4 regions of the Martinezella sp. CNPSo 3957 genome follow, and region 1 is predicted to be linked to each of the others. Evidence: predicted binding sites of a transcription regulator. Region 1 holds the regulator's gene; each other region holds the start of a gene.
What was found. The regulator PhoB, encoded in region 1, activates phosphate uptake and scavenging genes when phosphate is short. The targets are predictions, from matches to a motif close to TGTCATNNANCTGTCAT.
Positions count from the first base shown of each region.

Region 2: a site for PhoB is predicted at 1,847-1,863, ahead of AC13QE_RS09365 (alpha-D-ribose 1-methylphosphonate 5-triphosphate diphosphatase). Genes of this name have one in related genera too.
Region 3: a site for PhoB is predicted at 1,848-1,864, ahead of AC13QE_RS23545 (phospholipase C). Genes of this name have one in related genera too.
Region 4: a site for PhoB is predicted at 1,348-1,364, ahead of AC13QE_RS06735 (DapH/DapD/GlmU-related protein). Genes of this name have one in related genera too.

Region 1 covers NZ_JBXSOU010000005.1:119,166-126,467, forward strand. The annotation lists gene argF (ornithine carbamoyltransferase) at 1-582, opposite strand, end outside; gene AC13QE_RS14315 (aspartate aminotransferase family protein) at 656-1,855, opposite strand; gene AC13QE_RS14320 (hypothetical protein) at 1,854-2,153, shown strand; gene AC13QE_RS14325 (GcrA family cell cycle regulator) at 2,280-2,816, shown strand; gene phoB (phosphate regulon transcriptional regulator PhoB) at 2,907-3,590, opposite strand; gene phoU (phosphate signaling complex protein PhoU) at 3,622-4,335, opposite strand; gene pstB (phosphate ABC transporter ATP-binding protein PstB) at 4,387-5,202, opposite strand; gene pstA (phosphate ABC transporter permease PstA) at 5,218-6,519, opposite strand; gene pstC (phosphate ABC transporter permease subunit PstC) at 6,549-7,302, opposite strand, start outside.
Region 2 covers NZ_JBXSOU010000003.1:190,205-197,506, forward strand. The annotation lists gene purN (phosphoribosylglycinamide formyltransferase) at 1-535, shown strand, start outside; gene AC13QE_RS09365 (alpha-D-ribose 1-methylphosphonate 5-triphosphate diphosphatase) at 592-1,761, opposite strand; gene AC13QE_RS09370 (NUDIX domain-containing protein) at 1,894-2,487, opposite strand; gene AC13QE_RS09375 (molybdopterin-containing oxidoreductase family protein) at 2,484-4,607, opposite strand; gene AC13QE_RS09380 (23S rRNA (adenine(2030)-N(6))-methyltransferase RlmJ) at 4,689-5,540, shown strand; gene AC13QE_RS09385 (glutathione S-transferase) at 5,574-6,167, shown strand; gene AC13QE_RS09390 (LysR family transcriptional regulator) at 6,178-7,080, opposite strand; gene AC13QE_RS09395 (oxidoreductase) at 7,204-7,302, shown strand, end outside.
Region 3 covers NZ_JBXSOU010000011.1:136,761-144,062, forward strand. The annotation lists gene AC13QE_RS23540 (cytochrome-c peroxidase) at 1-115, opposite strand, end outside; gene AC13QE_RS23545 (phospholipase C) at 135-1,760, opposite strand; gene cysE (serine O-acetyltransferase) at 2,186-3,001, opposite strand; gene AC13QE_RS23555 (WD40 repeat domain-containing protein) at 3,079-4,068, opposite strand; gene AC13QE_RS23560 (CobW family GTP-binding protein) at 4,068-5,162, opposite strand; gene AC13QE_RS23565 (creatininase family protein) at 5,303-6,094, opposite strand; gene AC13QE_RS23570 (MarR family winged helix-turn-helix transcriptional regulator) at 6,181-6,693, shown strand; gene AC13QE_RS23575 (LacI family DNA-binding transcriptional regulator) at 6,812-7,302, shown strand, end outside.
Region 4 covers NZ_JBXSOU010000002.1:315,960-323,261, reverse strand. The annotation lists gene AC13QE_RS06740 (CDP-diacylglycerol diphosphatase) at 1-655, shown strand, start outside; gene AC13QE_RS06735 (DapH/DapD/GlmU-related protein) at 677-1,309, opposite strand; gene recN (DNA repair protein RecN) at 1,440-3,113, opposite strand; gene AC13QE_RS06725 (outer membrane protein assembly factor BamD) at 3,126-3,995, opposite strand; gene lpxC (UDP-3-O-acyl-N-acetylglucosamine deacetylase) at 4,283-5,239, opposite strand; gene ftsZ (cell division protein FtsZ) at 5,569-7,302, opposite strand, start outside.

The DNA of each region.
Region 1 (7,302 bases):
CAGATAGTGATCCTTCGGCTCGGAACCAAGGGGTACCGCCATATTCATGCGATAGCCGAAACGGGCGGCCCCTTCGATCAGCGAATGCAGCACATTATTGCCGTCGCCCGTCCAGGCAAGCGTCTTGCCCTTAATAGGGCCGCGATGCTCTTCGAAGGTCATGATATCGGCCATGATCTGGCAGGGGTGCGTGTCGTCGGTCAGCGCATTGATGACCGGAACAGTCGCATGTTCCGCCAGCTCCAGCAGGCGGGAATGATCGGTCGTGCGGATCATGATCGCATCGACATAGCGCGACAGCACTTTCGCCGTATCGCCGATCGTCTCGGCGCGGCCAAGCTGCATTTCGGTGCCGGAGAGGAACAGCGTCTCGCCGCCGAGCTGCCGCATGCCGACGTCGAAGGAGACGCGGGTTCGGGTGGACGGCTTCTCGAAGATCATCGCCAGCATCTTGCCGGCAAGCGGCTTGTCGGCCGTGCCGGCCTTCTGCGCGCTCTTTCGGACGATCGCGTCATCGATGATGTTGCGCAGATCGGCAGCCGGAACGGCAGAGAGATCGAGAAAGTGTTTCGGAGAAGCCATGTCCTTACCTGTACTCCAGAAAAAACAATAACGCCCGCGTGGGGCAGGAACGCCCCGACAGCGGGCGTTGAATTCAAGCCGATTTCTTGGTGCGGGCAGCGCGCGCACGCTCGGCGGCGCGCTCCAGGCGAGCGAAACCTTCGCGTGCTTCCTCGGCAGTGACGACCAGCGGCGGCAGCAGGCGGATGACGTTGTCGCCGGCCGGAACGCCGAGCAGACGCTCGGCACGGATCGCCTGCAGCAGGTCCGCCTGCGGAATGGCCGCCTTGATGCCGAGCATCAGGCCTTCACCGCGAACGTCCTCGATGATGTCAGGAAAACGATCCTTGAGCGAGGCGAGCCCCTGGCGGAAGACCAGCGAGACATCGCGCACATGCTGCAGGAAGCCTTCGGCAAGCACGATATCGAGAACCGCATTGCCGACTGCCATGGCGAGAGGATTGCCGCCATAGGTCGAGCCATGCGTACCGGCCTTCATACCGGAAGCGGCTTCTGCCGTCGCAAGGCACGCACCGAGCGGGAAACCGCCGCCGATACCCTTGGCGACCGCCATGATGTCAGGCTTGATGCCGGACCATTCATGGGCAAAGAGCTTGCCGGTACGGCCGACACCGCACTGAACTTCGTCGAGGATCAAAAGCAGGCCGTGCTCATCGCAGATCTCCCGCAGCCCCCGCAGGAATTCGTTGGTCGCCGGGCGGATACCGCCCTCGCCCTGCACCGGCTCGATCAGGATCGCAGCCGTCGCATCCGTGATGGCGGCGCGCACGGCGTCGAGATCGCCAAACTCCACCTGGTCGAAGCCCGGTGCCTTCGGGCCGAAGCCTTCGATATACTTCTCCTGGCCACCGGCGGCGATCGTTGCGATGGTGCGGCCGTGGAAGGCGCCTTCGAAGGTGATGATATGGAACTTCTCGGGATGCCCCTTGGCGAACTGATAGCGCCGCGCAGTCTTGATGGCGCACTCCAGCGCCTCCGCGCCCGAATTGGTGAAGAACACCTTGTCGGCGAAGGTCACCTCCGTCAGCCGCTTCGACAGCTTCTCCTGGCCGGGCACCTCATAGAGGTTGGACAGGTGCCAGACCTTGTCGGCCTGCGCCTTCAGCTCGGCGACAAGATGGGGATGAGCATGACCGAGCGAATTGACCGCGACGCCGGCTGCGAAATCGAGGTAGCGTTCGCCATTCTCAGTGACCAGCCAGACGCCCTCGCCTCGCTCGAACCGCAGCGGAGCGCGCAAGTAGGTGTCGTAAAGCGGCGTGGTCTCGGCCATGGCCATATCTCCTGATCACAACTTTAAGGACCGATCGCTTCCATTTGATGAAACGGGTCCGAAAAAATCAAAAATGCCGCCTTGCGGCGGCTTGGGCACTATTGATGTTTTGCACCGCGATGTCAACAAAACTGCCGTTTTAGCAGGTGCGAGAAAACGCTTGCCGGCAAAAGAGATGCATCGGGCGGCGCCTATGGCAGAAATGCCACGCCCGGACAGCAAGTTGGGGAAAACCTCGAAATCGATTCCTCAAGATTCCCGCGACTCTTGTCACGGAGTCAGCCTCACACTAGGTTAAAAACCAATTGCTAGACTGCATGCGGCGGAACTAGTCACCACAATTTTAGAGCGTTTCGCGCCTCGATACCATGCGAGGCAATGGTGAGGGATTCTGCCATCGGAAACGCGACAGCGGAGACAGGGCATGAATTGGACAGACGAACGCGTCGAGAAGCTGAAAAAGCTATGGTCCGAAGGATTGAGCGCCAGCCAGATCGCTGCGCAGCTCGGTGGCGTGAGCCGTAATGCCGTTATCGGCAAGGTGCATCGCCTGAACCTCCCCGGCCGAGCGAAGGCGGGCGGCACGACAACCGCAGCGCGCACGCCGAAGCGCAGCGCAGCGGCACCTCGCGCTGCGACCTACGGATCGCGCGTTGCTACCCGCACGGTGGTTGCCCGCCAGCAGGGCGCAACCATGCTGAAGGAAGAGATCGAGATCGATTCCGTCAATGAAATCCAGTATCGCCCGGCATCGAACGTCGTCGTTCCGATCTCCCGTCGCCTCGGCCTGACGGAACTGACGGAGCGTACCTGCAAGTGGCCGGTCGGCGATCCGCTGAAGGACGATTTCCATTTCTGCGGCAACGAGAGCCCAGATTCGTCGCCTTACTGCACCTACCATCAGCGCCTGGCCTACCAGCCGGTGCATGAACGCCGTCGGCCAGCGCAACCACGCGGCTGAGACGCGCCATCGATGAGATAAAAGAAACGGGCCCTGGGGCCCGTTTTCTGTTTCCGCCGCTATGTCGAATGCCTGATCGGGTATCCCCGCTCAGGCCTCCATGGAGTAGCCCGCGCCGCGAACGGTGCGGATGACATCCTGCATATTGGAGAAATTGAGCGCCTTGCGCAGGCGGCCGACATGGACGTCGACCGTGCGTTCGTCGACGTAGATATCGTGACCCCATACGCCGTCGAGCAGCTGCGAACGCGAGAAGACGCGGCCCGGCGAGGACATCAGGAACTCCAGCAGGCGGAATTCCGTGGGCCCCAACCGCACTTCGCGGCTCTTGCGGTGGACGCGATGGGTTTCGCGATCCAGCTCGATATCGCCGCAGCGCAGCACCGTGGAGAGAACCTCCGGGCGGGCACGCCGCAGCATCGCCTTGACGCGAGCCATCAGCTCCGGCGTCGAGAACGGCTTGACGACATAATCGTCCGCGCCGGTCGAAAGCCCGCGCACGCGCTCGCTTTCCTCGCCGCGCGCCGTCAGCATGATGATCGGCAGACGCTCCGTCTCCGGCCGCATACGCAGCCGGCGGCAGAGCTCGATGCCGGATACGCCGGGGAGCATCCAGTCGAGGATCAGGAGGTCGGGGATGCGCTCCTGGAGACGCAGCTCGGCCTCATCGCCTCTGAGGATCGTGTCTACCTCGAAGCCTTCGGCCTCAAGATTGTAGCGCAGCAGAACGCTGAGCGCTTCCTCGTCTTCTACAACAGCAACTCTCGGAACCATGCGCCTATGGTCTCCTTTCTTCGCTTTCGGATTATTCCGTCACTGCGCCGACGGTATTGGCGGTATCGTCCTTCGGGCGCTCGCCTTCCGGCTGCGCGCCCGTCGCCATGTAATAGATCGTCTCGGCGATGTTGGTGGCGTGGTCGCCGATGCGCTCAATGTTTTTGGCGCAGAAAAGAAGATGCGTGCAGGTGGTGATGTTGCGCGGATCTTCCATCATGTAGGTCAGCATCTCGCGAAAGAGCGAGGTGTACATGGCGTCGATTTCCTCGTCGCGTTCGCGGATCGACACGGCCTTGTCCGGCGAGCGGGTCGCGTAGACATCCAGAACTTCCTTGAGCTGGCTCAGCGCCAGTTCGGAGAGATGCTCGATGCCGCGAGCGAGACGGCGCGGGACACCGGTGCCCTGCACGGCGATGACGCGCTTTGCGGTGTTCTTGCCGAGATCGCCTACGCGCTCCAGATCGGAGGCGATGCGGATCGAGCCCATGATTTCACGCAGGTCAGCCGCCATCGGCTGACGGCGGGCGATGGTGACGATCGCCTTGTCGCCGACTTCGCGCTCGGCATGGTCGAGAACGACGTCGTCGGAGATGACCTTCTGGGCCAGGGCAGTGTCGCTGTTGACCAGCGCGCGTACGCTATCGCTAACCATCTGCTCTGCCAGGCCGCCCATTTCAGCAATGCGGCGCGTCAGGAACTTCAGGTCTTCGTCATAGGCAGAGAGAATGTGAGTGGAGACCATTTTTCTATCCTCAAGGTGAACTGTGTGAAATGAGCCGCGCGCCTGACATCATCAACCAAAACGGCCCATGATGTAATCCTGCGTGCGGAAATCGTCGGGATTGGTGAACATCTTATCGGTGTCGTTCTCCTCGACCAGGTGGCCGAGATGGAACATTGCGGTACGCTGCGAGACGCGGGCTGCCTGCTGCATGGAATGCGTCACGATGACGATGGTGAAATTCTCCCGCAGCTCGTGGATGAGATCCTCGACCTTGGCGGTTGCGATGGGATCGAGCGCCGAGCATGGCTCGTCCATCAGGATGACCTCCGGACTGACCGCGACGGCGCGGGCGATGCACAGACGCTGCTGCTGGCCGCCGGACAGGCTCGTGCCGGCATCATGGAGCCGATCCTTCACCTCGCCCCAGAGACCGGCCTTCTGAAGACTGCTCTCGACGATATGCTCGAGATCGGCCTTTGAGCGATGCAGGCCATGGATGCGCGGACCATAGGCGACGTTCTCATAGATGGACTTCGGAAATGGGTTGGGCTTCTGGAAGACCATGCCGACGCGGGCGCGCAACTCCACCACGTCGATGCTGTCGTCGTAGACATCCTGATCGTCGAGCGTGATCTTGCCGGTGACCCGGCAGGTCTCGATCGTATCGTTCATGCGGTTGAGGCAGCGCAGGAAGGTGGACTTGCCGCAACCGGAAGGGCCGATCAAAGCCGTGACCGTATTCGCGCGGATCTTCAAATTGACGTCAAAGAGCGCCCGCTTGTCGCCGTAGAACACAGAAACGTCCTGGCCGATCATCTTGTAGGGGATCGTCATCATCTTCCTGGACAATGCTTTTTCGCTGGCGGCTTCCGTCATCATGTTCATTTCGTGCGCCCTCCCTTACCAGCGCCGCTCAAAGCGGCGGCGCAGCAGGATGGCGCCGATGTTCATCGCGACGAGGAAGAAGAGAAGCACGATGATGGCGCCGGACGTCCTTTCGACAAAGGCCCGCTCGGCTTCGCTCGCCCACATGTAGATCTGCACCGGCAGCGCCGTCGAAGGTTCGAGCGGCGATGCCGGATAGTTGGCGACGAAAGCGACCATGCCGATCAGAAGCAGCGGCGCAGTCTCGCCAAGCGCGTGCGCAAGCCCGAGGATCGTGCCCGTCAGAATGCCCGGCATCGCAAGCGGCAACACGTGATGGAAGACCATCTGCATGCGCGATGCACCAAGACCGAGCGCCGCGCTGCGGATCGACGGCGGTACGGCCCGCAGCGCCGAGCGTGTGGCGATAATGATCATCGGCAGCGTCATCAGGCTCAGCACGAGACCGCCGACCAGCGAGGCAGAGCGCGGCAGTCCCATCATGTTGATGAAGACCGAGAGACCCAGCAGGCCGTAGACGATCGATGGGACGGCCGCGAGATTGTTGATGTTGACCTCGATCAGGTCCGTCAGCCGGTTCTTCGGTGCGAACTCCTCCAGATAGATCGAGGCGGCGACGCCGACCGGCAAGGCAAGCACGAGAACGGTCAGCATCAGGTAGAACGAGCCGATCAGAGCGACGCCGAGCCCGGCGGCTTCGGGTCGGCTCGAATTGCCCGACAGGAAGAGACCGCTGTTGAAGGCCTTGTAAAGCGCACCGCTTTCGCTGAGTTGCTTCATCCAGGCGACCTGGCGGTCGGATATCTTGCGATCCTTCTCATCGACCGTCAGATCGATCTGGCCCTTGTTGGCTGAATCGATATTGGAGCTGGCAAGGAAGGTGACGTTCTGCGTCGTCCCTATGATCGAGGGATTGGCGACGACCCTATCGCGCAGCGCGATCCTGGCACTGTCCGACACCATCGCCGTTGCCTCGCGAACGAGAGCGCGATTGGCCGGATCGATACCAAGCGCCTTCACCAGTGCATCGCGCACCAGTACCGGGTAGTTGGCAGCGATCAGAACCTTCGGATCGCTGGCGCGCTTGGCTGCAGGGTCGATCACCTTCTCGGTGAATTCGATCGGCAAGGTGATCGATGTCTGAACAAAAGCCGTGTAGCCGGTGCGGACCACGGTCGAGACCAAGATCATAAGGAAGACGAGACCGAAAATGACAGCCGTGATCCCATAGGCGCGAAAGCGGCGCTCGGCAGCATAGCGTTTTTTGATACCGATATCACGGCGCACCGACGCACCCGGCGTCAGGCCACGCGGCATGTTGAGCTGAGAGGAGGATACGACACCGCTCATTCGTATTGCTCCCTATATCGACGGACGATGTAGAGCGCGTAGACGTTGAGGCACAGCGTCAGGAAAAACAGCGTGATCCCGAGTGCAAAGGCGACGAGCGTCTGCGGCGAGGTGAATTCCAGATCGCCGGTCAGCTGGTTGACGATCTTCACGGTGACAGTCGTCATCGGCTCGAAGGGATCGAGTTGCATGCGCGCGGCAACGCCGGCTGCCAGCACCACGATCATGGTTTCACCGATCGCCCGCGACGCGGTCATCAGCAGTGCGCCGACGATGCCCGGAAGGGCGGCCGGCAGCAGAACACGCTTGACCGTTTCCGACCGCGTGGCGCCGAGGCCAAGCGAACCGTCGCGCAGCGAGCGCGGCACGGCCATGATGATATCGTCCGACAGCGAGGAAACGTAAGGGATGAGCATGACGCCCATGACGAAGCCGGCCGTCAAAACGCTCTGTGCCTCGATAAAGCTTCTGTAGTTTCCAGTCATCAGACCGTCGATCTCGGCGGAGATATCGCGCAGGAAGGGGCCGACGGTGACAAGGGCAAAGAAGCCGTAGACGATCGTCGGGATGCCGGCTAGGACCTCCAGCATCGGCTTGGCGATGGAGCGGACGCGCGCCGAGGCATATTCAGCCATGTAGATCGCCGCGAACAGACCGATGGGCACGGCGAAGAGCATGGCGACGAGCCCGATATAGATCGTGCCCGCCAGCAGCGGGATCAGGCCGAAGGTGCCTGAAGTTTGCGTGCCG
Region 2 (7,302 bases), on a different contig from region 1:
TGGTCTCGCAAAGGCTGCGGCGGAGGACATCGCGACCTTCGCTTTCGTGCGCAAGGAATTTGCCAGCAAGGAAGCCCATGAAGAGGCGATCCTTTCGCAGCTGGAAGCCCTCTCGCCCGATATCATCTGCCTCGCCGGCTACATGCGGCTGCTTTCCGGCCGCTTCATCCAGGCCTATGAGGGCCGGATCATCAATATCCATCCCTCCCTCCTGCCGCTTTTCCCCGGCCTGCACACGCATCAGCGCGCGATCGACGCCGGCATGCGCATCGCCGGCTGCACCGTGCATTTCGTCACCGAAGGCATGGACGAAGGTCCTGTCGTCGGCCAGGCTGCCGTGCCTGTCTTGACCGACGATACCGCCGACAGCCTTGCCGCCCGCGTACTTACGGTCGAGCATCAGCTCTATCCGCAATCGCTGCGGCTGCTGGCGGAAGGCAAGGTCAGGATGGAAGGCGGCAAGGCCATAAGCCTCGGCAAAACACCTGCTGTCGATGGACGGCAGATTTTGTCACTACTTGGCGACGCAGGTTAAATAAGGAATTCCGGCGGCAAACAGTCCCCTCATCCGCCGCTCTCAATCGCCCTTCCTCAAGCCGCAATTGCCATCAGCGGATGCAGGGTGCCGTCGCTATAGACGATGCGGCCGCCGCGGAAGGTGGCGCGGATACGGTGAACCGAGCCGGGCTCGACGGCGACCAGATCGGCAAGCTGACCGACAGCAATCTCACCGCGATCCGTTAGACCGGCCGAACGGGCAGCGTTGGCGGTTGCCGTCGCAACAGCCGCCGGCAGACCGCCGGCAACAACATCGGCGATCTTGAAGATCGCCGGCACAAAGGCCGCCGGGTGATAATCAGCCGCGATGATGCCGAGCAGGCCGGAGCGCGCCGCATCCAGGGCGCTGAGATTGCCGGACATGGACTGGCCGCGCAGTGCGTTCGGCGCGCCCATCAAAGTCCAGAGACCGCGACGGCAGGCTTCCTCCGCGGCAGGTCCCGTCACCGGAAACTCGCTGATCGTCACGCCGAGATCGTGCATCGCGGCGACTTTTTCGGCACTGTCGTCGTCATGCGAGGCGAGCGATAGCTTGTGCTTCAGCGCAAGTTCAACCACGTCATGCAGCTTGCGTTCGATCTCAGGATCCTCGCGCTGTGCGATGCGCTTTGCCACGACCTCCTCGGCCGCCTCGCGCGACATGGACCGGCGCTCGGACATGCTGCGGATATAGCTTTCGATGTCGTTATACTGCCCCTGCCCCGGTGTGTGGTCGGTGAGCGAAATCATATCGACGGAGCCGTCTTCCAGCAGCCGCTCCAGGGTCGGCGCCGCGCCGAGATTGGTGATTTCGTAGCGCGCATGGACACGGTGGTCGATCAGGAGCTCATCGCGCAGGCCGCCGATGCCGCGGATCACCGCCGAGGTGGTTTCGAGCGAGCGGACGTGGCCGTAGACGCTTTCGGTCGCAAAGGAGAGCGCCGCAAAGGCCGTGGTGACGCCGGCCGCCGCCAGCTTCTTGTCCAGTTCGTGAATGCCGAAATCGATCGGCATCATCGCATTCGGCCGCGGCGCGATCTCGCGCTCCACCATGTCACAATGCAGATCGACGAAGCCCGGCATCAGCAGGCGGCCACCGCCGTCGAAAGTCGGCTGCTCCACCGGCTCCGAGCGGATTTCAGCAATCACGCCGTCCTCAATGCGCACTGCACCCTTCTCGACGACTTCATGAGGAAGAACGAGCGTGAAATTGCTGAGCCACATCGGCTTTCTCCTGAAATATCCATAAGCGAAGGAAGGGCGGAAGCATTCGAGTGTCTTCGGCCGCCCGCCCCGGTAAGCTCGATTCGTGACAATGTGATGAATGGGAGAGCAAGCTCCCACCCACGCAGCCGCCTATTTCAGGCTGGCAACATTCAAGGCCGCCCATTGCAGCAGCATGATCGTCTTGGCGTCACAGATGTCGCCTGTCTCGATCATCACAATCGCATCGGGCAGGCGAACTTCCAGCACCTCTATATCCTCATGCTCTTCCGCAAGCCCGCCGCCATCGGCAACACGGTCGGACGTGTCAATCACGGCGGCGAAGAAATGAATGACCTCCGTCGATGAGCCGGGCGAGGTCATCGCCTTGAACAGGAAGCGGACGTCGCGCACGCGAAAGCCGGTCTCTTCCATGGCCTCGCGGCGGATCGCGGCTTCCGGCTGGTCGCCGTCGAGCAATCCGGCGGGCACTTCGATCATCCAGACCGGCTCGCCGACCAACTGGGCTGGCAGACGGTATTGCCGAACGAGCACCACGGTTTCGCGTTTGGGATCATAGAGGAGGATGCAGGCTGCCGGCGTGCGATGATAGACCTCGCGCTTCAGCCGATGTTTTTCGCCCTGCGAATCCGTGTAGTCGACCTCGAATGTGCTCAGCCGAGTCCATTGATCCGCCAGCGTCTTTTCGCTGACGATTTCAGCTTTCGCGTTTTCGAATTTACTCATGCCACGTCCTTGCGAAGCCATACCTTGTTGTCGTGGACAGCGGCGCCGCCATAGGGCGCGACGGGGTCCGCGCCGGTAAGCACATTGATCCCCTCGCCGTCGACATGAGCCTTGTTCGGCCACAGCCCCTCGGCGATCAGCACGCCCGGCTTCACCTCCGTCGTTACGCGGGCGTGGAGTCGGATATCGCCGCGGCCATTGCCGATGCGGATCAGCTCGCCATTGACGATATCGAGCCGCTCGGCATCGGTGGGATTGATCATCACCTCGGGACGGCCTTCCTTCTGCCGCGACGTCTTCGTTTCCGCGAAACTCGAATTCAGGAAGTTGCGCGACGGCGAGGTCGCGAGCCGGAACGGATGCTCGGGATCGGCCACCTCGATAACATCGACCTGATCCGGAAACTCCGGCAGCTCGACATGCGGCCCGAGCAATCCGACCGACGCTGGCGGACGGTTCGGCGCCGGCTGGTTGATCCAATCCGGACGGAAGCGGAACTTGCCGTCGGGATGGGCAAAGCCCTTGATGAAATGGGCCTCCTCGAAATCCGGCTGGCGGTCGAACCATTTGTGCTCGAGAAAATAATCGTAGTCCGGCAGACCGCTCCTCGACAGAATCCTGTCGATCATCTCGCGGGCGGAGAAGCCGAAACCGGGGCGATCCGCAACGCCGAGGCGCTTGGCGAGCTCCTCGATGACGAAGAGATTGCTGCGCACGGTCGGCGGCGGCTCGACAAGCTTCGGGCCGAGCAGAATGTGGTTCTGCCCGCCGGCCCGGTAGATGTCGTCATGCTCGACGAACATGGTGGCGGGAATGACGATATCGGCCATGTCGGCCGTATCGGTCATGAACTGCTCGTGCACCGCCACGAAGAGATCGGAACGGGCAAAGCCGCGCTTCACCAGCCGCTGCTCCGGTGCGATATTCACCGGATTGGTGTTCTGTATAAGCATCGCGGTCACCGGGCCGCGATGGCGCAGCGCCACGGCATCGCCCGTCAAAGCGCGGCCGATCTGCGACTGATCGATCATGCGGATATCCTGATCCTTCATGGCGCGGCCGGTGAGTTCGCTCGCGTCCATGCGGAAGATATCGCTGTTCGAATGAAAGGCGCCGCCACCCTCATATTGCCAGGAACCGAGAACTGTGGCGATCGAGGCTGCCGCGTGCATGGCGATCGCGCCATTGCGCTGACGTGTAAAGCCGTAGCCGAGGCGGAAGTAAGTCTTCTTCGTCGTTCCCACGAGCTTGGCGAAGGCTTCGATCTCGTCGACCGAAAGGCCGGTGATATCAGCGGCCCATGCCGGGGTCTTCGACTTCAAATGCTCTTCGAGGCCGGCGGGATCGTCAGCATATTTGGCCATGTAGTCGCGGTCGGCATAGCCATCGCGAAAGGCGATATGCATGACGGCGCACGCAAGGGCCGCATCCGTGCCCGGCTTGACGATCAAGGCCATGTCGGCCTGCTTCATCGTCGGGTTGTCGTAGATATCGACGACGACGATCTTGGCGCCGCGCTCCTTGCGGGACTTCACCGCATGGGTCATGACATTGACCTGCGTCGCCACGGCATTCGTGCCCCAGATGACGACGCAATCCGTGCGACCCATTTCCCGCGGATCGGGGCCGCGCAGCACGCCTGTCGCCATGGTGAAGCCGGTCCAGGCCGGATTGGTGCAGATCGACGAGAAGAAACCGGAATAGCGCTTGGCATGGCGGAGCCGCTCGATGGAATCACGTTGCACCCAGCCCATCGTTCCCGCATAGAAATAAGGCCAGATCGCCTCGCTGCCGTCTTTCGCTTCCGCCTTCACGAAGGCTTCGGCGATTTCATCCAGTGCCGCGTCCCAGGAAAGCTCCTGCCAGCGCCCCTCGCCCTTGGCGCCGGCGCGGCGAAGCGGCTTCATCAAGCGATCGGGATGGTAAAGCCGCTCGGCATAGCGCGCGACCTTGGCGCAGATGACGCCCGAGGTGTAGGAATGGTCGTTGGCCCCGCGAACCCGGCCGATCCTGCCGTCTTCAGTCAGATCGACCTCCAGCGCGCAGGTGGAGGGACAGTCATGCGGACAGGCTGTGTGGCCGATGCGCGATTTGGCTTGGATGGGGGTCGCAATGTTCATGATGTTTGTATATTTCAACCGATGTCCGGCCACTAGAGACAATCCGGCCCATCTCAACAATTCATGCGGACTTCACCGACAATGAACTATCGGCACATCTACCACGCGGGCAATTTTGCCGATGTCTTGAAACACGCTGTTCTCGCGCGCCTCGTCCGCTACATGCAGAACAAGGACAAGGCGTTCCGCGTCCTCGACACGCATGCCGGCATCGGGCTCTACGATCTCTCCTCCGAGGAAGCGCAGAAGACCGGCGAGTGGCGCGACGGCATCGGCAGGGTGCTGGAGGCGGAACTCGTGCCGCAGGTGGCCGATCTGCTGGAACCCTACCTCGCCGCGATCCGCGAGCTGAATCCGGAAGGCGGACTCCGGCTTTACCCAGGTTCGCCGAAACTCGCCCGCATGCTGTTTCGCCCGCAGGACCGGCTTTCGGCGATGGAACTGCATCCGGACGATTTCCAGCGGCTGCACCGGCTGTTCGAGGGCGATCATCATGCCCGCATTACCGAGCTCGACGGCTGGCTGGCGCTCGGCGCGCATCTACCGCCGAAGGAAAAGCGCGGCATCGTGCTCGTCGACCCGCCTTTCGAGGAAGAAGGCGAGTATGAGCGGCTGATCGACGGCCTCGCAAAGTCCTGGCGCCGCTTTCCCGGCGGCACCTATTGCCTCTGGTATCCGATCAAGAAGGACGCGCCGATCAAGCCATTTCACGAGGCGCTGCAGGCACTGGAAATTCCGAAGATGCTCTGCGCCGAGCTGAGCGTCAAAAGCGACCGCGGCTTCACCGGGCTTACCGGCTCCGGCCTTATCATCGTCAACCCGCCCTTCACGCTCAAGGACGAGCTGCACGCGCTGCTGCCGGCTTTGAAGGATCTGCTGGCGCAGGACCGCTTCGCCTCGCAGCGCGCCTTCTGGCTGCGTGGCGAACATTGAGACTTTTCACATACATATCCCACAGGTGATTTCATGAGACTTCTTTGCTCGTCCACCTCCCCCTTCTCCAGCAAGGTGCGCATGGCGGCCCGCCATCTCGGCATCAAGCTCGAGGAAATCCATGTCGACACGAATGCCGGTCCGACGCTGCTCATCGACAACAACCCGCTTGGCAAGATCCCGACATTGCTGACCGGCGACGGTGAGGCCATTTTCGACAGCCGCGCCATCATGCATTATTTCGACCGGCGCGAGGGCGGGCTCTATCCTTCGAAGGCGGGCAAGCGCACCGAAATCGAGGTTCTGGAAGCGCTGATCGACGGCACCAACGAGTGCCTGCTGTCGATCGTCTACGAGCGGCGCCTTCGTGAGCCTGAAAAACAGCACCAGCCCTGGATCGACCGGCAATGGACGAAGGTCAGCCGCGCCCTCACCCATCTCGATGCCGAGCCGCCGAAAATCGGCAAGAAGCTGCATGCGGGCCATTTCGCGCTTGCCTCTCTCGTCGGCTATCTGCAGCTCCGCTTCGAAGGGCAATGGGAAGAGGACCATGCGGGATTGACGGACTGGGCACGCAAGTTCGAGAAGCATTTCCCCGATTTTCCGGTGATGAAGCCGCAAGTCTGACGCCGTCAACTCAGCCCTGGCGGATGGCGTCGGCCTTTACGAAATCGACGAAGGCGCGTAGAGCCGTCGGCAACTGCCGGCGGCTCGGATAATAGAGAAAGAAGCCGGGATAATAAGGACACCAGTCCTCAAGCACGCGGATCAGCCGGCCATCCCGCAAGGCCGGTAGCGCGTGATCTTCAAATACGAAGGCAAGACCGGAGCCATTGATAGCGGCATCCAGCATGATATCGAGATCGCCAAGCGTGAGCGGCCCCTGCACCTCGATCTCCAGCTCGATGCCCCCGCGCTCGAACTCCCAGCGATAATAAGTGCCGCTCGCGAAACGGTAGCGGATGCAGGGGTGATCCTTCAGATCGTGGGGCGTGAGCGGTTTGGGAAAACGCTGAAAATGTTCGGGCGAGCCGACGATCGCCGTCCGCTGGCGAGGCCCGATGGGGACAGCGATCATGTCGGCGGCGATGCGTTCGCCGAACCGTATGCCGGCGTCGAAACCGGAGGCAACCGTATCCACAAGCGCATCGTCCACTACGATTTCGACTTCAATGGCGGGGTAAGTCCTCAGGAACCGCGACACGATCGGCAACAATACCATCCTGGCTGCAGGACGCGGGGCATTGATGCGTAGCTTGCCATAGGGTTGGCCGCGGAATTTATCGAGATCCTCCAGCGCATCGTCGATATCGAGAAACGCCGGGCGGATGCGATCGAACAGGCGTTCGCCGGCTTCCGTCAAGCCGACGCCACGGGTGGTGCGATTGACCAGCCGCACATCGAGCCGCTCCTCGATGGCGCGCAACGAATGGCTGAGCGCGGAGGGAGTCACCCCCAATTCCACCGCCGCTTTGCGAAAGCTACGGTGTTCGGCAATTGCAAGGAAGATCGCCAGATCTATCGAACGGATGCGTCGCATTGGTGAGATTTTCTCAGCTCTTCATGGAAGAGAAAGTAGATTATCTCAGCGATACCATCAAGCTACCTTTCTCCTGCAAGCGAATTCCACCCATGGAATTGCAAACTCACGAAGGAGAAAGCCATGCGTGTTTGGTTCATTACGGGTGCATCCCGCGGGTTCGGTGCCCTTATCACTCAGGAAGCCCTCACCGCCGGCGACGCCGTTGTTGCTACAGCTCGC
Region 3 (7,302 bases), on a different contig from region 1:
CGTCGGTTGCCGAAGCACGGGCCGCCGGTTCGCTTGCCATGCCGACAGCCGCACCCGCGAGCGAGAGGCCCGCAAGTGCGAGGAGCGGCAGGAGACGGCGGTTGATCGAGGGCATTTCCGTCTCCCTGATAGTCTTAAGATGCCTGGTTGCCGGTCTTCGGATCGAGGATCAGCTTCTGCGCGTCACCCTTGGACCAGTCGAACATGGTGTTCAGCGAGCCCGAGAGCACATCGAAGGAGCCACCACCGAGGCGGGCACCCGCCATCCAGTTATCCTCGATGAAGCGCATGACGGAGGTCTGGTCCGTCAGCGTGTGATCCACGAAGTTGACCTTGGCATAGGGCGAGATGACGAGCAGCGGCTGGCGGGTGCCATAGCCGCAGCGCCCCTGGGCCGGCTGGCCGTCGACGCCTGGCATCGGCGTACCGGTGGAGCAGCCGTCGCCGCTCAGCACGTCATAGCCCTTGACGGGGATTTTCGACGGATTGACGACAGCATGGGCATGGTCATACCAGCCATCGGAATCGTCGTAGAGGATAATGATGGCGGTGTCCTTCCAATCCGGCGAATTCTGAACGGTGTTGACCACCTCAGTTACGAATTCCTGTTCGTCGAGTGGGTCGGAATATCCGGCATGGCCGTCCTGATAGGCGGGCGCCTTCAGGAAGCTGATCGTGGGCATATTGCCGTTCTTCAGGGCCGCATAGAAGTCGTTCATGTCGTACTGATGGTTTGCTGCATCCGTCGTGCCGATCGCCGCCACAGAAGAGGGGCGCGCATGCGTCGGGTTGGCAGTCGAGGCATAATATTGGAACGGCTGGTGATGCGGAATGTAGTCGGTGTAATTGACCTTGGTGACGGTCGACGTGGTCGCGCGTTTGCAACCCGTCGTGCCGTCCGGGTTGGTTAGCGAAAGGTCGAAGCCGCCTTCGAAGAAGCCCCAGGTGATCTTGTGCTCGTTCAGCATGTCGCCAATGTTCTTGCCATACATCAGTGCCGTCTGGCCGACCGAGCAGACATCGCCGGTGGGATCGAAGTCGCTGATCGCGGTCCAGCCGCCGTTGCCGTCAGGCACGATGCGGCCCTTGGAATAGGTACCATCGCTTTCCAGCGTGTAGCCGGGTGGCAGAATGGCACCGTTGGTTTGGCCGGAAATCAGGTTCAGCGCGCCGGGGGTCGAGGGGCCGAAATTGGTGGAGAAGGAATTGTCGTTCAGCGCATAGTGCTGGGCGTAGTTCCAAAGGGCGGTGACGGTGTTGCCGTCATAATAGCCCATGACCTGCCCCTTGGTGCCGAATGCGCCGGCAGCCCCCTTGGTGCCACGGCCGGTATTGGCCGGGAAAAGGTCCATGGCGAAGTTATTGTAGGCGGCCTGTTCGGCGGTATAGCCATGGTTCTGCGACTGGGTTGCCGCCTGCGTGCGGTCGAGCCGGAAAGGGGCTGCGGCATCGGCACCGTTTGCCGTGTTGGTCTTGTTCGGGTTGTTGTCGAGAAGGCCGGCATTGGCGAGCGTATTGATATCCGTCGGCGTGTTGTCGGCCGCCTTGAACGCCGGTTCGCCATCGACATTCGCGGCCTTGGGGTAGGTCGCGAAATAATGGTCGAAGGAGACGTTTTCCTGGAAGATCACGACAAGATGCTTGATGGGGGTCGCGGTATTCGGTGCCGGGCTTACGTCAGCGGCACCGGCGGTGGAACAGAGCAAAATAAGGCCAAGCGCGCTGCCGGTTGTAAGCGCGCGCCGTGAAAGACTGGTCATCGTCATATCCTCTTCGGGTGGGGGCATTGCTCCGGCGAATTTGCGCCACGCCGGGCATAGAGAACCCTTCCGAGCTATCAACGGAGGATGACAATTCCATGAAGGGTGCGGGCAAGCGATTCCGCCGCTGATATGGCATCTCCGGTAAGCACTTGATTCTGCTATACTGGATGCAGAACGCTACCAGACGCCTGTGCGGAGCGTTTACGGTGCTACCTTATGTCACGGACTGCCAGCGGGGTGTTTCCTCACCCGCCCTCGTGCTTCGAGACGGCCCTTCGGGGCCTCCTCGGCATGAGGGCTGATCTTGCGTGCCTCGCCATGGAGCCTGCTTCACCGCATGGTGAGGTGCAGCGCCGTTAAGCGCCGCGAAAACGGCGATGCCTCGAACCACGAGGTGGCCACGCTCCTTCATTCAGGTGAAATCAGATATTCTGATCCATCGTCTCGGCAGGGATCTCGTCGGCGCGATGGATGCGCACGACCACCGCCGGGACGCCGGCGACAGTGCAATGGGGCGGCACGGGTTTGACCACGACGCTGCCCGCGGCAACCTTGCTGAAGGCACCGACTTCGATGTTGCCGAGGATCTTGGCGCCGGCGCCGATCATCACGCCGTGGCGGATTTTCGGGTGACGGTCGCCGCTCTCTTTGCCGGTGCCGCCAAGCGTGACGTTTTGCAGGATCGACACCTCATCCTCGATGACGGCGGTCTCACCGATGACGATACCGGAGCCGTGGTCGAGCATGATCGAGGTGCCGATCTTCGCGGCCGGATGGATATCCGGGCCGAAGACGAGCGAAACGAGGTTGGCGAGCCAGCTTGCGATTTCCTTGCGGCCCTCCGTCCAGAGCGCATGGGCGATGCGGTGTGTCTGCAGGGCATGGAAGCCCTTCAGGTTCAGAAGCGCATGCAGATAGGTGGTGCAGGCGGGGTCGCGGGTCCGCACGGCAACGAGATCCGCTTCGGTCGCCTGCAGGATGGCGGGATATCGCCTCAGTACGTCGGACAGCAGCGAAAGCATGTCGCCATGCTCGATCCTGACAACGCAGAGGCGTGCCGCCAGTACGTTGGCAAGGCTTTCAGCATCAGAGATTCCGCCAAGCAATTGCGCCTGCAGCAGAGGAGCGAGCGTCGGCTCGCGCGCAGCAAGCTCGGCGGCTTCGCAGCGGATCACGTCCCAGACGTTTTCGGCTAGGGCAGGAGAATTTTCGGCGATTGCCGTTCCTGGCTGGGGCATGATCCTATCTTTCTGCATCTCAATGTTTTCACGCAACTCCGGACGGAAAACCGCTGCACACTGTTCCTGGAATTGCTTTAACCGGAGATGTCCACAACGCCGCAGTCGCCGGCTTCGGAGGCGAAGGCGAGCAGCTTGCCGGACTTGCTCCAACTCATCGATGTGATCGCACCCTTGCCGGGCCGGCGCAAGAGCGCTTCCTTTGCGTCGCCGATGCGGACCGCCAAGATCATGCCGTCGATGAAGCCGATGGCGAGAATATCCTCAACGGGATGAAACTTTACCGAGGTCGCCATGATGTTGGCGCGCGTGCCGAGCTCCAGCGGCGCCTTGCCCATCGGGCCATCCTTGCCCTGGAAGGGCCAGACGATCGCGGCCGGTGCGCCCGACGAGGCGAGCCACTTGCCCTTGTTTGACCAGGAGAGCGACTTCACCTTGGCGGGATAGCCGGTCATGCGCATGTGCCGGGCTTCGGCACCCGGCTTCGCATCCATCTTCCAGCCGTGCAGGGCATTTTCCTGCATGGTGGTGACGATGAACTGACCATCCGGCGAGAAGGTGACGCTGGTATGGGCGCCTTTCCATTCGAGATTGACCGGCGGCGCGCTCATGCCCACCCAGTGCAGCGACACGCCGTTGTAGCGGGCGACGGCGATCCGCAGGCCCTTGGGCGCGAAGGCGATGCCTTCGACGGTGCGTTCTTCCGGGAACTCTTTCGTCGTCCCGTCGGAGAGCCGTACGAAAGTGCTCTTGCCATAGGAATAGGCGACGGCACCCTGCGGGCCGGCTGCAAGCTGGCTGATCCATTTGCGCGGCGCTTCGGCCAGCACCGTCGTGCTGCCGTCCGCAGCAATCCGGAGAACCTTGCCGTCCTCACCGCCCGAAATCAGGCTCTCGCCATGGGGGTCGCGGATGCAGGTCAGCATCCCATGATGAGCTTCGGTGATCTTCTCCCCGCCTTCGAGGCGGTGGATCGCGCCGGCGGCGCTGGCGAAGAAGGGGGTATCACCTAAAAATTCGACGGCCAGAACGTGGCCGTCGATATCAAGCGGAGCAACAGTCGGCATCAGGCAGACGCCTCGCACGCCTTGAAGCTGGCTTCCAGCTTTTCGCGGTCGAGCTCGCGGCCGATGAACACCAGGCGGCTTTCATGCTTCTCGCCGTCTTTCCAGGGGCGCTGATGATCGCCTTCGATGATCATGTGCACGCCCTGGACGACGTAGCGTTCCGGATCGTCCTTGAAGGCGATGATGCCCTTGAGGCGGAGGATATTCGGGCCTTGCGTCTGCGTGACCTTCTGGATCCAGGGGAAGAAGCGTTCGGCATTCATCTCGCCGCCGCGCAACGAAACCGACTGCACGGTGACGTCGTGGATCGGCGAAGGCGCGTGGTGGTGGTGATGGTCGTGATCGTGATCATGGTGGTGATGGTCATGATCATGATCATGATGGTGGTGGTGATCATGATCGCAATCCGGGCCGCAGACATGATCCTCATGGCCGTGCTCGAGGAAATGCGGGTCGTTCTCGAGCGCGCGTTCCAGGTTGAAGGCGCCCTGGTTCAGCACGCGGGCAAGATCGACGCCGGAGCGGGTCGTCTTGTAGACGCGGGCGGCCGGGTTGATCGCGTGGACGATATCCTCGATCTGGGCCAGCTCTTCCGGCGTTACGAGATCCGACTTGTTGATGACGACGACGTCGGCAAAGGCGATCTGGTCTTCGGCTTCGCGGCTGTCCTTCAGTCGCAGCGGCAGGTGCTTGGCGTCGACGAGCGCGACGACGGCGTCGAGTTCGGTCTTGGCGCGAACATCGTCGTCCATGAAGAAGGTCTGTGCGACCGGAACCGGATCGGCAAGGCCGGTGGTTTCGACGATGATGCCGTCAAAGCGGCCGGGACGGCGCATCAGGCCTTCGACGACGCGGATCAGGTCGCCGCGAACGGTGCAGCAGACGCAGCCGTTGTTCATTTCGTAGATTTCTTCGTCCGACTCGACGATCAGGTCGTTGTCGATGCCGATCTCGCCGAACTCGTTGACGATCACGGCGTATTTCTTGCCGTGGTTTTCGGAGAGGATGCGGTTCAACAGCGTCGTCTTGCCGGCGCCGAGATAGCCGGTGAGAACGGTGACGGGAACGGGCTTTTGCGTGGCTGTTTCGGTCATGGGAGCCTCGAAATATGGAAGGTTGCCCCGGGGAGCAGATATTGGTCGGGTTCCATATAAGGAGTTGGAGACGTCAGTTCAAAGGCTTTTGTATGTTATAAGATCACATTGGATTGCGGAGAGGCGATTTGGCCGCATAGTCACGACAGCGTCGACATATCGAAGCGGTCGACATCTTCAAGCAGTTCGACGAGACCTTTGACAGCGTGCGAGATCAGCCGTTCACCCTTCTCCGCCGTTGCGACGCCGGCATTGCCGGCGACGCCTTGTGCGCTCAGATCGGACATTTTCCAGCCGAAAGCGTGAGGGCCGTAGGCGCGCAGATGTTTGAAGCCCTTGATAAACTCGGATTGGCGCGATGGGAAATTCGCCGCCTTCGACATGTCCACCTTCTCCGGATGCAGGGCGAGCATGACCGATGTCTCGATATCGCCGCCGTGAATGTCGATGGCTTTGTCGTCCGGCGAGATCAGCCCCTCCGGCACGCCGAAACGCGTCCAGCTGGTGGCGACCGCCAGCATGTCGAAGCGCACGCGCGCTTCGGTCGCCACGATGGTCATCAGCGGCGAGTTGCCGCCATGGGCGTTCAGCATGACGAATTTGCGAATGCCGAGATTGTTCATCTGCTCGGCAATGCCGAGCCACCGCCGAACAGCTTCGTCAAAAGCCAGCGTCCGCGTACCGACGACATCCATATGCTCGATGGAATAGCCAACCGGCTCGACGGCGAGAAAGGTGACCGGCAGGTTTGCAGGCAAGGCAACCTTGAGACGCGACACGATTCCTTCCGCGATGAGCGCATCGGTTTCGAACGGCAAATGTGGGCCGTGTTGCTCATAGGCGCCAAGTGGCAGTACGGCGATCCATTTTCTTCGCTCTTCAGGCGTCAATGTTTCATCATTGTCATCGAAACATGGCAAAGGATGCGCCATCTGAGGGTGTACCTCTTGTTTATGTCAGTAACCTGCGCAATGTCATAGCGTGATGACTTAGCGGCGAAAAGGTCAACGGAATCACGATGGGCAAAAAGAACAAGGTCGGGAAGAAAAGTAAGTCAGGTAAGAAGAAGGATCACCGGGACTACACGCTTGCCGATCTGTCGCCGGCCTTGACGCAGGCGGCGCGGTCCATGCGCACGGTGATGACGCGCAGCCTGACGGCGAGCGGCCTCTATGCCGGACAGGACGGTGTCATTCTTGCGCTCGCGGCAAGCGATGGTCTTCCGGCCGGTACGCTGGCCCATAAGCTCGGCGTCAAGGCGCCGACGATGACGCGCACGATCGGCCGCATGGAGGCGCAAGGCTTTGTCGAACGGCGGCCGGATGCCGACGATGCCCGCCTGACCAAGGTCTATCTGACCGAAGCAGGGCGAAACAGCGTCAGCGAAATCGAAAGTTCGGCGGCAAGCTGCGATGAGCTTGCGACCCGCGGCTTCTCGGAAAAAGACATCCGCTCGCTTGTGCGCCTGCTCAAGACGATCGAGCATAATCTCCAGGCCGGAGATGACGATGAGGATGAAGACGAATTCTGAGAATCCTTGAGAATTCGTGTTGCGCGGCGTGATTAAAGCTTTTAATTAAAGATTTTAAATTCCGAAATCGTAAAACGATCGGAATATGTTACGGCTGCGTTTCACGGGGAGGGCGCGCGTGGCGCAAAAGATAAAGCTTTCTACAATTGCGGAAACGCTGGGCATTTCAACGGCAACGGTATCTCTGGCCTTACGCGACAGCCCATTGGTTGCGGTCAATACCCGCGAGAAGATCAAAGACCAGGCCCGCGCGCTGGGCTATATCTACAATCGCCGCGCGGCGAGCCTGAGGACATCCCGATCGGGCATCATCGGTGTCGTCGTACATGACATCATGAACCCCTTCTATGGGGAAATCCTGAAGGCGATCGAAAGCGAACTCGATCGCAGCCGTCACACCTTCATCCTTTCCAATCACTATGATTCCGTCGAAAAGCAGCGGACCTTCATCGAGACGCTGCTGCAGCTCGGCGGTGACGGCGTCATCATGTCGCCGGCGATCGGGACGCCGCCGGAAGATTTCGAGCTGGCGGAAGAAAACGGCATGCCGGCCATTCTCGTCGCGCGACAGATCGAAGCGCTGGATCTGCCGACCTTTCGCGGCGACGA
Region 4 (7,302 bases), on a different contig from region 1:
GCTGGTCGTTAGAGCTTGTGAGATCAACTCCACCCTGACAGGATCGCCATATCCGTGCCTCAAAATAGTGGAGTCGCCGGATCCGCTGTCGTCCTACGTTGTCCTTCGCGAACCGGCTGACAAAGAACGAACCATTCTTGCGCCCCTCGCCGACGTCCCCGGTATCGAGGACCCTCGCCTTCTGACCGCAGGAGCGCCGAACTATTTTGAGGAAGCGTGGAAAGAGTTATCGGCAATCGATCCGCGTGCAACGAAGGCTTCGAGGCAGAATTTTGCTCTGGCGATAAACGCCGCCAGCTGGCGCACGCAAGATCGGCTTCACATTCATATGGGGTGCGAGACACCTCGCTTCAGGGCGCTCTTGAAGGCTCATGTGACGGAGATCGAAAGCGGCCGGTTTACGGACCTGAAGACCCGAGCTGGCTGGTGGGCAAGTTTCCATACGGCCGATGACCTCTCGAATTTGAACCCGCTGCAGCTCGTCGCGGATGGCATCGATGGCGCCCGTTCAAATATGGAAAACGTGGTCGTCGGCGTCTTTGGCGCCGTATTGCCTGACGGGCAGCATGGTTTCTATGTTCTGGCGAGAATAAACAAAACACACAAATCCCGCGGGTCCGCGGAGGATATGATCGATCCTAAGTGCCGGCTCTGATGCATGTCGCGCAGACGCGGATCAAGACCAGCGCTCGCAAAAGGCTTCTATGTCGCTTGATTGAAAATCAGCAAGCCGCTCGATGATTGTTTCGAACGGCCAATCCCACCAGGCAATGGACTCAAGTCTCTCTGCAATGCTTCGCGTGAAGCGCTCTCGAATGAATTTCGCGGGAATACCGCCGACGATCGTATATGGTTGGACATCTCTCGTGACGACAGCGCCTGCTGCAAGCACGGCGCCGTTTCCAACCTTTATGCCCGGCAGAACGATCACGCCGTGACCAATCCAGACGTCATTGCCGATGACAGCGCGGTCTTCCTTCCGCCGATCGAAAAACGCATGATCCCGCACGGCGTCCGCCGAGTAATATTCCGGGCAATAGGTGAAGCGATGCATGGACGGGCGGTCCATCGGGTGATTGGGAGCACCGATCCTCACCTCTGCCGCAATGGCGCAGAATTTTCCAATCGTTGCGTCGCCGACGATGCAGCGGGGGCCCAGATAGGAGAAATCCCCGAGTTCGGCCGCGTGTAGAGATGTGTCTTCCAAAATCTCGCAGCATCTGCCGATGCGCGAATCTCTTATCTTCGCCGTCGGGTGGATAACGGTTTCCGCGATTTTGGGGCGATTTGGCTGTACGGTCGAGTGCATTGACGGTCTCCGGATTCTAGCCTGCCTAGCCGGGGACGATGAAGGACATGTGACGCAGGACTGCCGAAAGACCGAGCGAGATGCCGGCGGCAGATCGTCGCCGATATCTGCTCCATGGACAGTCGTGAGATCAGCCGTTGCCGGCCAGCAAGCGTTTGGCGGCCGCCCTCGCCTCTTCGGTCACAGAAGCGCCGGCAAGCATGCGTGCGATTTCCTCGGTGCGATCCTTCGGCTCCATGGTGGCGACGCGCGTGGAAATTTTTTCCGAGCCATCCGCGACCGGCCCCTTGGAGATCAGGAGATGCGTTGCGGCGCGAGCGGCGACCTGCGGTGCATGGGTAACCGACAGCACCTGTACGCGATCGGACAGGCGCTTCAGCCTCTGGCCAATCGCATCGGCGACGGCGCCACCGACACCGGTGTCGATTTCGTCGAATACGAGGGTCGGCGCCGAGCCGCGATCGGCGAGCGCAACCTTCAATGCCAGGAGAAAGCGCGACAGCTCGCCTCCGGAAGCAACCTTGGTGATCGGGCCTGGACGCGTACCGGGGTTGGTCTGAACGTGGAATTCGACGACATCGATGCCATCGGCCGTTCCGGCTTCGGGATCGCTTGATATCTCCACCATGAAACGCGCACGCTCGAGCTTCAGGGCTGGCAATTCGGCCATGACGGCCGCTGCAAGCGCCTCGCCTGCGTGGCGGCGCTTCTCCGACAGGCCGCGCGCGGCAACGTCGTAAGCCGCCTTTGCAGCGGCGAGCTCGGCGTCAAGCCGTGCCAGCCGCTCCTCGCCGGCATCGACATCTGCAAGATCGGAAATCATGCGTGCGGCCAGGGCCGGCAGTTCGGTCACCGGTACGGAATATTTACGCGAGGCGCCCCGCAACGCAAAGAGGCGCTCTTCGACCCGCTCCAGTTCGCGGGGATCGTATTCCGTCTTGCGCAGCGCGGCTTCAACCTCCATCTGCGCGTTGGAAAGCTGATCGAGAGCGGCATCCAGCAATGCGACGGTATCTTCCAGAAGGCCAGGTGCCTCATGACTCTTTCGCTCCAGCCGGCGCACCAGCGAGGCGATATGCGGCACGGGCGATGCGTTGCCATTGAGGAATTCGGAGGCCTCGGCAATATCGCCGGCAATACGCTCGGCCTTCATCATCCGCGAGCGCTTTTCGGCAAGCTCGTCTTCTTCGCCGTCCTGCGGCGAGAGCTTCTCCAATTCCTCGACGGAGGCGCGAAGATAGTCGGCTTCGCGGGCGGCCCTCTCAACCTGCTCTCTATGCTTCCTTAACGTGCGATCGGTATCGCGCCAGATCTTGTAAAGCCTGCCGACTTCCTGTGCCTCGTCGGCGAGGCCAGCGAAGGCATCGAGCAAGGTGCGATGCGCATCCGTATCGACGAGCGCTCGGTCATCATGCTGACCGTGGATTTCGACAAGGAGCTGCCCGATCTGGCGCATGAGCTGAACGCTGAGCGCCTGATCGTTGACAAAGGCTTTGGTGCGGCCATCGGCGGATTGAACGCGGCGGAAAATCAAATCGCCGTCATCATCGATGCCGTTTTCGCGCAGAAGCTTGCGGGCTGGATGCTGCGTGCCGACATCGAACACAGCGGTCACCTGACCGCGCTCCTCGCCATGGCGCACAAGCCCGCCATCGCCACGCCCGCCCAGGGCCAGCGACAGGCTGTCAAGCAGGATGGATTTGCCCGCACCCGTCTCGCCGGTCAAAACCGAAAGCCCGGACTCGAAGGCAAGATCCAGCCGCTCGATCAAAACGATATCGCGGATCGAAAGCTGGATCAGCATCTGTGCTCAATCTCACGTCCCAAGAAGAAGTTTCTTGCCCGCCCTGGAAATCCACGAGCCCGAATTTTCGCTCGGCTCGACGCCGCCCTTCTGCAGCAGCTGATAGGAATCCTTATACCAGCGGCTGTCCGGATAGTTGTGACCGAGAACCGCGGCGGCCGTCTGGGCTTCGGGAACAATACCCATTGCATAATAGGCTTCGACGAGTCGCGCCAGCGCTTCTTCGATCTGGTTCGTCGTCGGATACTGCTCCACCACCACACGGAAGCGGGAGATGGCAGCCAGATAATCCTTGCGCTCCAGATAATAACGGCCGACCTGCATTTCCTTGCCGGCAAGCTGGTCCTTGGCAAAGCGGATCTTTTCCTGAGCGTCGCTGACATATTGCGACTTCGGATAGGTGTTGACGAGCTTGGTCATCGCCTCGATCGTCTGCTGTGCAGCACGCTGGTCCTGCGTCACGTCCACGATCTGCTTGGCATAGGACGAACCGACCAGATATTGCACATAGTCGGCATCTTCCGAGCCGGGATATTGCTTGAGATAGGTATTGCCGGTCTGCACCGCGTCGTCATACCGGCCTGTGCGGTATTTCACGAAGGTGCTCATCACCAATGCCTTGCGCGCCCATTCGGAGAAAGGCTGCTGCTGATTGATGGCATCGAACTTCTTGCCAGCCTCCGTCATGTTGCCAGCTTTGATGTTGGCAAGGCCCTGATTGTAGAGCATCTCCGGCGGATCGGTCTCGACACCAAGCTTGGTGATGTCGATATCCTTCTTCGTATTACACCCTGTCACCACCACACCGGTACCGGCCAGAAGGAACGATACGAGCAAAGCCCGTGCTGTGATATTCATGCGTTCAGACCTTGCAAAACCCATCGGATGACTGTCCCATAACCGTCGTTGCGGAGACGGCGTTCTCTCTCGCTGGCGTTTCTAGCCGCAAAAACACCATCAGGGCAACGCATTGATGGTGCATTAACGCATTTTTGTGGCAAAGACCGCATATCCGCAGCCTTTAATCACTGTTTTGACAGCGATTTCTCATATCGTTCCCTTCTGCCTGTCGCCGCTTCGCGACCGAAGGCAGACCCACTGAGTCGCCGCCAAAAAAAGAGCCGCCCTTCATCAGGGCGGCAGCTTTTCTCATTCCAATCCCGAAAGGATCACGCCGACCAGGGAGCGAATTCCGGCGCGTTGACCGCGATGAACTCGCGACCGTGACCGCGCTGGCGGGGTGCCGAGGCTTCGACGACCTCGTAAGCCGAAGCATCGCTGAGCAATGCCTTCAGAGCATTCGCATTCATGCGATGACCACCACGATAAGAGCGGTAGCAACCGATGAACTGTGCGCCGGCCAAAGCCAGATCACCAACGGCATCGAGCGTCTTGTGGCGAACGAACTCGTCCTTGGCGTAACGCAGGCCCTCGACGTTGATGACGGTGTTGTCGTCAGAAATGACGACAGAGTTTTCCAGCGACGAACCCAGCGCATGGCCCGAAGCCCACAGCGACTCGACATCGCGCATGAAGCCGAAGGTACGGGCGCGCGACAGTTCCGTCTTGAAGGTTTCAGCCGTCAGATCGCCCTGCCACTTCTGGCGGCCGATCAGCGGGCATTCGAAATCGATCTCAACTTCGAAGCGCGTGCCGTCATAGGGACGGAACTCGCACCAGGAGCCACCAGCTTCGATCCGCACCGGCTTGATGACGCGGATGTAGCGACGCTTGACACCGAGCGAGACGATACCCGCCTGCTCGATCGCTTCGATGAAAGGATAGGAGCTGCCGTCCATGATCGGCATTTCCGCGCCGGACACCTCGACAATGACGTTATCGAGGCCGATCGCGTAGATCGCAGCCATGACGTGCTCGACCGTCGCGACCGAGCGCGCCGGGGAAAAACCGAGAACCGTGCAGAGATCCGTATTGCCGACCTGCGAGGAAACGGCGCGCAGTTCGGTCACATCGCCATTGTCGTGCAGGCGCTGGAAAACGACACCGGTACCGGCTTCGGCGGGATAGAAAGTGATCGACACATTGGCACCGGAATGAACGCCAATACCGGAAAGTGTCGCGGGGTTTGCAATGGTGGTCTGAAAACCAAGCAATCCAATTGCCATGTAATTCTGCCTTCGTCTGCCTGATCCAGGCTGGGCGGTCATCTTCGGACGCTTACCCTTTATTGCCGGTTCAGTCTGTTAACTATGCCACGCACTCACATATATTCGTCTCCGAATGTGATTCAGCGGGCTTGCTTGATATCTACATACGCGTCGAGACATCGCATTCCAAATCACTGTTTCTTTCGTTTTGTTACGAAAGCAGCCAATTGAATTCATTGGATAATTTTAAATAAGACAATGGTTATAAAATAAGAAAATCCGGAGCCTTTCGGCCCCGGATTTCCTCAATATGGTTAGCAACCTATTAAAGGGCTGCCTGTTGCGGGTCAGTTCGACTGCCGGCGCAGGAAAGCCGGAATCTCGAGCTGATCGTCCTCATGGCTTGCCATGCGCGCCTGCGGGACCGGGCGGCCATGATCGTCGAGATTGCCGCGACGCGGAGCGTAGAGGCTTGCTTCCTGCGACGGCGCACGACGCTGCTGCGGAGCGGCATTGTTCGTCGAAGCCATCATGTCGTCGAAAGCCGGATCTTCTTCGCGGCGGCCGAGCGAATTGGTGATTCGCTTCAGCAGCCCCATCGGGCCGCGCTCTTCGGTAGCCTGGGCAGCGGCCGGCTGGGCGCGATGTTCCATTTCAGCCTTAACAACCGGCGGGAAATCCTCGACCTTCGGCATGCGGACCTGCTCGGGAGCCTGACGGATGACCGGCTGCTGATGCATGACCGGCGCCTGCGGCTGTGGCTGAACCGGGGCCTGACGGACCGGCTGAGGCTCCGGAGCGGCTGCGAAGATGCGGCTCTGCGGACGGAAGTTATCTTCCGGCGCTGCTGCCTGCTGCATGACCGGCTGCTGCGGCACCTGCGCCTGCCGGCTCATCTGGAATTCCAGTTCGCGCTCCAGATCGGCTTCTGCCGCACGAATGGTCTGAGCGACCGGATCCACGGTACGAGGAGCCGGAGCGGCAGCCTGTGCGGTTTGGGCCTGCGAGACGTGGGCAGGCTGAACTGCGGCCGCTGCCGGAGCGGCGGCCGCGGAAGGACGCATAGCAGGCTTTGCGGCCGGGCGGAATTCCATGCCCCTGTCGGAAGCCTCGTTCATCGCGCGATCGATGCCGGTTGCGACGACAGAAACGCGGATGATGCCTTCAAGCGATTCGTCGAAGGTGGCGCCGAGGATGATGTTGGCGTCGGGATCGACTTCTTCGCGGATGCGGGTTGCGGCTTCGTCGACTTCGAACAGGGTGAGATCGCGACCACCCGTGATCGAGATCAGCAAGCCCTGTGCGCCCTTCATCGAGGTTTCGTCGAGCAGCGGGTTGGCAATCGCAGCTTCAGCAGCCTGCATTGCACGGCCCTGGCCAGAAGCCTCGCCGGTACCCATCATGGCGCGGCCCATTTCGCGCATGACCGAACGGACGTCGGCAAAGTCGAGGTTGATGAGACCTTCCTTCACCATCAGGTCGGTGATGCAGGCAACGCCCGAATAGAGAACCTGGTCGGCCATCGAGAACGCGTCGGCGAAAGTCGTCTTGTCGTTGGCGATGCGGAACAGATTCTGGTTCGGAATGACGATCAGCGTGTCGACCGACTTCTGCAGTTCCTGGATGCCCTGCTCGGCGAGACGCATGCGGCGGCCGCCTTCGAAGTGGAACGGCTTGGTGACGACGCCAACGGTCAGAATGCCCTTGTTGCGAGCAGCCTGTGCGACGACGGGAGCAGCACCCGTGCCCGTACCGCCGCCCATGCCGGCGGTGACGAAGCACATATGCGTGCCGTTCAGGTGATCGATGATTTCATCGATGCACTCTTCGGCGGCTGCACGGCCGACTTCCGGCTGCGAGCCGGCGCCGAGACCTTCCGTGACGTTGACGCCGAGCTGGATGATCCGCTCCGCCTTCGTCATGGTCAGTGCCTGAGCATCCGTGTTGGCGACGACGAAATCGACGCCCTGCAGGCCTGCCGTGATCATGTTGTTGACGGCATTACCGCCACCGCCACCGACACCGAACACGGTGATTCGCGGCTTAAGCTCGGTGATATCTGGCTTATGCAGCTTGATAGT